2 regions of the Bacillus sp. K7 genome follow, and region 1 is predicted to be linked to the other one. Evidence: a T-box and tRNA genes for the amino acid it is inferred to sense, from the RefSeq annotation. Region 1 holds a T-box; the other holds one or more tRNA genes.
The links. The T-box of region 1 lies ahead of trpS (tryptophan--tRNA ligase). A T-box ahead of a tRNA ligase gene usually reads a tRNA of that ligase, here a tRNA-Trp.
Positions count from the first base shown of each region.

Region 2: it has a tRNA-Trp gene. The T-box ahead of trpS (tryptophan--tRNA ligase) is inferred to sense a tRNA for this amino acid. The anticodon was not compared.

Region 1 covers NZ_CP096406.1:1,190,507-1,192,732, reverse strand. The annotation lists gene oppA (oligopeptide ABC transporter substrate-binding protein OppA) at 1-355, opposite strand, end outside; T-box leader at 830-1,042, shown strand; gene trpS (tryptophan--tRNA ligase) at 1,099-2,091, shown strand; gene M1D98_RS05965 (YjbA family protein) at 2,126-2,226, opposite strand, start outside.
Region 2 covers NZ_CP096406.1:941,680-943,905, forward strand. The annotation lists rRNA gene M1D98_RS04620 (23S ribosomal RNA) at 1-30, shown strand, start outside; rRNA gene rrf (5S ribosomal RNA) at 142-257, shown strand; tRNA gene M1D98_RS04630 (tRNA-Asn) at 267-341, shown strand; tRNA gene M1D98_RS04635 (tRNA-Ser) at 347-438, shown strand; tRNA gene M1D98_RS04640 (tRNA-Glu) at 473-544, shown strand; tRNA gene M1D98_RS04645 (tRNA-Val) at 554-629, shown strand; tRNA gene M1D98_RS04650 (tRNA-Met) at 637-713, shown strand; tRNA gene M1D98_RS04655 (tRNA-Asp) at 775-851, shown strand; tRNA gene M1D98_RS04660 (tRNA-Phe) at 864-939, shown strand; tRNA gene M1D98_RS04665 (tRNA-Thr) at 945-1,017, shown strand; tRNA gene M1D98_RS04670 (tRNA-Tyr) at 1,039-1,123, shown strand; tRNA gene M1D98_RS04675 (tRNA-Trp) at 1,129-1,202, shown strand; tRNA gene M1D98_RS04680 (tRNA-His) at 1,227-1,302, shown strand; tRNA gene M1D98_RS04685 (tRNA-Gln) at 1,312-1,383, shown strand; tRNA gene M1D98_RS04690 (tRNA-Gly) at 1,433-1,507, shown strand; tRNA gene M1D98_RS04695 (tRNA-Cys) at 1,513-1,583, shown strand; tRNA gene M1D98_RS04700 (tRNA-Leu) at 1,591-1,679, shown strand; tRNA gene M1D98_RS04705 (tRNA-Leu) at 1,972-2,053, shown strand; gene M1D98_RS04710 (sporulation protein) at 2,141-2,226, opposite strand, start outside.

The DNA.
Region 1 (2,226 bases):
CCGCTGTTACCGGGTCTCCATTAGACCATTTCACACCATCTCGAATAGTGAATGTATAAGTTTTGCCGTCCTTGCTTGTTTCAATTTTAGATGCCATGCCTTCTTCTGGCTCACCATCAGCGTTCATGCGTGTCAATCCTTCAAAAGTCTGACGGATGACCCCGCCTGATACTGAATCATTTGCCAATCCCGGATGTAAGGAGAACGGCTCAGTTTTAATATTAATGTTAAGCGTCGTCTTTCCTTTGCTGTCCTTTTTCCCCTCACCGTTTGATCCGCCGCCGCCAAAGCCGCACGCGCTCAATACGAGAGTGAAAATAAGCATCAACGTGACAATCGACCAACGTTTTTTCATATTCGCAAACCCCCTAAATAATAATTTTTCAGCTCCTTACGGCTAAATCCTCAGAAATATCAGACAAATGAACCTGTGTTTCCATAACTTTTATTCTGTTCCGTCTTTTCTGATTATTTTTGTAAAAAAGCTGTAACAATAGAGTGAACAAGTTCATTATAATGAAACAAATAATTTATTGCAATATTATTTTATCAATTTAAAATATTAGAACTTCGTTAGTTTTTCTTCCACGAACATAATATCCTTCTACCGATTAAAGCATAAATTGATTAAAATCTATTTTGCCAGTTTTCTTCCCATATTGCTTTTTACATATAATATCTAGCTATTTTCATGCTGATAGAAGTTATCATTTAGGCGGTTTTACAGTACCCGTGGGTATTGATATCATTACAATGTTACTCGGAAAAAGAATGTTTTTTCATGATGACAATTGGTTATAATTGATTTATAATGAAGCAATCAAAAGAAAAGCGTGCTATGAAAAAGAGTAGTACACATTTCACCTGTTTGAAGAGAGTCTGCGGTGCTGGGAGCAGATAACGGGCAATGTGGAATGGACTTTGGAGCAGCTGACCGAATCCGAAAAGTAGGCTCAGCCGGAGCAGTCTCCGTTAAAAACGTCAGAGTGATTCCATTTTAATGGAATAATCAGGGTGGTACCACGGTTCATTCGTCCCTTTTTCACAGGGGAAGAGTGAGCCTTTTTTATTATGTTTTAAGAAATGAGGTTGATTTTCATGAAACAAACGATTTTTTCAGGCATTCAGCCAAGCGGCTCCGTTACGCTTGGCAACTATATCGGTGCAATGAAGCAATTTGTCGAACTGCAAAATGATTATAACAGCTATTTTTGCATCGTGGATCAGCATGCGATCACCGTGCCTCAAGACCGGCTTGAGCTCAGAAAGAATATCCGCAGTCTGGCTGCGCTTTACTTAGCTGTCGGACTTGATCCAGAAAAAGCCACATTGTTTATTCAATCAGAGGTTCCCGCGCATGCGCAGGCCGGATGGATGATGCAGTGTGTTGCATATATCGGCGAGCTTGAACGGATGACTCAATTTAAAGACAAGTCCAAAGGCAATGAAGCTGTTGTCTCCGGCTTGTTAACGTACCCGCCGCTGATGGCCGCTGATATTTTGCTGTATGGAACGGATCTTGTGCCTGTCGGTGAGGATCAAAAGCAGCATCTCGAGCTGACACGAAATCTCGCAGAACGCTTCAACAAAAAATATAACGACATCTTTACGGTCCCGGAAGTGAAAATTCCAAAAGTCGGCGCACGCATTATGTCTCTTAATGATCCGCTAAAGAAAATGAGCAAATCTGATCCGAACCAGAAATCTTATATTACCTTGCTGGATGAGCCAAAGCTTCTTGAAAAGAAAATCAAAAGCGCTGTGACAGATTCTGAGGGGATCGTGACATTTGATAAGGAAAACAAACCAGGCGTTTCCAACCTTCTTACGATTTATTCAATCCTCGGCAATACGACCATTGAAGAGCTTGAAGCAAAGTACGAAGGGAAAGGCTACGGCGAGTTTAAAGGTGATTTGGCAGAAGTCGTGGTTAACGCATTAAAACCGATTCAGGACCGCTATCATGAACTCATTGAATCTGATGAATTAGACCGGATTCTTGATGAAGGCGCGGAACGTGCGAACCGGACAGCAAACAAAATGCTGAAAAAAATGGAGAACGCCATGGGTCTTGGCCGAAAAAGACGCTGATCAAAAAACCGCTCTTGGCAAAGAGCGGTTTTTTTCAGTTTACCTTTGATTCGTTTTCCATTTCCCATAGCTTTTCGAAAAAAGGCTGTCCTTTTATCAGGTTTTCGCAAAAAGCCAAATGCTTGTCCGACCAGC
Region 2 (2,226 bases), 250 kb from region 1:
CAGATACTAATCGATCGAGGACTTAACTACATTTTGATTGATGTCACATCTGTTATCTAGTTTTGAGAGAATAAGTTTTTTCAAAAAAACACTTGATTTTCTCAAGGACACATAGTATAATGTTAAATGTCACTGAAATTGTCTGGTGATGATGGCGAAGAGGTCACACCCGTTCCCATGCCGAACACGGAAGTTAAGCTCTTCAGCGCCGATGGTAGTCGGGGGATTCCCCCTGTGAGAGTAGGACATCGCCAGGCAGACTTCATTCCGCAGTAGCTCAGTGGTAGAGCTATCGGCTGTTAACCGATCGGTCGTAGGTTCGAATCCTACCTGCGGAGCCATTATTGGAGAGCTGTCCGAGTGGTCGAAGGAGCACGATTGGAAATCGTGTAGGCGGTCAACTCCGTCTCAAGGGTTCGAATCCCTTGCTCTCCGCCACTGATATTTATACATAATTACATTTAAAAGTCTGGGCCCGTTGGTCAAGCGGTTAAGACACCGCCCTTTCACGGCGGTAACACGGGTTCGAATCCCGTACGGGTCATTATATGATGGAGGATTAGCTCAGCTGGGAGAGCATCTGCCTTACAAGCAGAGGGTCGGCGGTTCGAGCCCGTCATCCTCCACCATTATCATCGCGGGGTGGAGCAGTTCGGTAGCTCGTCGGGCTCATAACCCGAAGGTCGCAGGTTCAAATCCTGCCCCCGCAACCAAAATATATGAATAAAATAAGGCGTGCCCGAAGGGTACAACCAAAATAATTCATTTTAATATGGTCCGGTAGTTCAGTTGGTTAGAATGCCTGCCTGTCACGCAGGAGGTCGCGGGTTCGAGTCCCGTCCGGACCGCCATTTAAATAATAAGGCTCGGTAGCTCAGTTGGTAGAGCAACGGACTGAAAATCCGTGTGTCGGCGGTTCGATTCCGTCCCGAGCCACCACCTATGCCGGTGTAGCTCAATTGGTAGAGCAACTGACTTGTAATCAGTAGGTTGGGGGTTCAAGTCCTCTTGCCGGCACTGTTTTTCAAAACTTAATGTGGAGGGGTAGCGAAGTGGCTAAACGCGGCGGACTGTAAATCCGCTCCCTCAGGGTTCGGCAGTTCGAATCTGCCCCCCTCCACCATTTATAGGGGCATAGTTTAACGGTAGAACAGAGGTCTCCAAAACCTCCGGTGTGGGTTCGATTCCTACTGCCCCTGCCAAATTTATGACATCTTGAGATTATGGCGGTTGTGGCGAAGTGGTTAACGCACCAGATTGTGGCTCTGGCACTCGTGGGTTCGATTCCCATCAATCGCCCCATATTATCATTGGGCTATAGCCAAGCGGTAAGGCAACGGACTTTGACTCCGTCATGCGTTGGTTCGAATCCAGCTAGCCCAGTCTCACTTTTTTATATCTATTGCATATCATGTATTAAGTCCCTTAAGATGCGGAAGTAGTTCAGTGGTAGAACACCACCTTGCCAAGGTGGGGGTCGCGGGTTCGAATCCCGTCTTCCGCTCCAATTATGGCGGCATAGCCAAGTGGTAAGGCAGAGGTCTGCAAAACCTTTATCCCCGGTTCGAATCCGGGTGTCGCCTTTCTTTTGCCGGGGTGGTGGAATTGGCAGACACACAGGACTTAAAATCCTGCGGTAGGTGACTACCGTGCCGGTTCAAGTCCGGCCCTCGGCACCAATTTTACTTACATGATAAGTTGAATTGGTGTTTGTGTTCTATATTGATAACTAATCATATTAATGATCTACACAAGTAGATCATTTTTTTATTGCTTTGATTTCATTTATCATTAGCAGCTAAGTTCCGGTAAATGATCATAAAGCTGCTTGGGTCTTTGAACCTTTATATTTAGCTAAGCCCTAAATACTTTTTTATTTTATATTTCCAAAAAAACTTTTTTGAAATACGTTGACACTTTATATAATCCATGATATATTTATATTCGTCGGTTGGATACGACGTAAAACTTGCCGGTGTGGCGGAATTGGCAGACGCGCACGACTCAAAATCGTGTTCCTTCTGGAGTGTCGGTTCGACCCCGACCACCGGTATACTGAAAACCCGTTTCTTAAATAGAAACGGGTTTTTTTATTTGATCTAAGAAAGGAGCCAAGCTTATTTGAGCTCCTTTTTCTAATTTACTCAGCGTATTGGTCTATGATCTCTTTTAACACCTCTTCAAGACCTTCTACATCTTCAAGCTCTGATTGGCTGAAGCGGACAC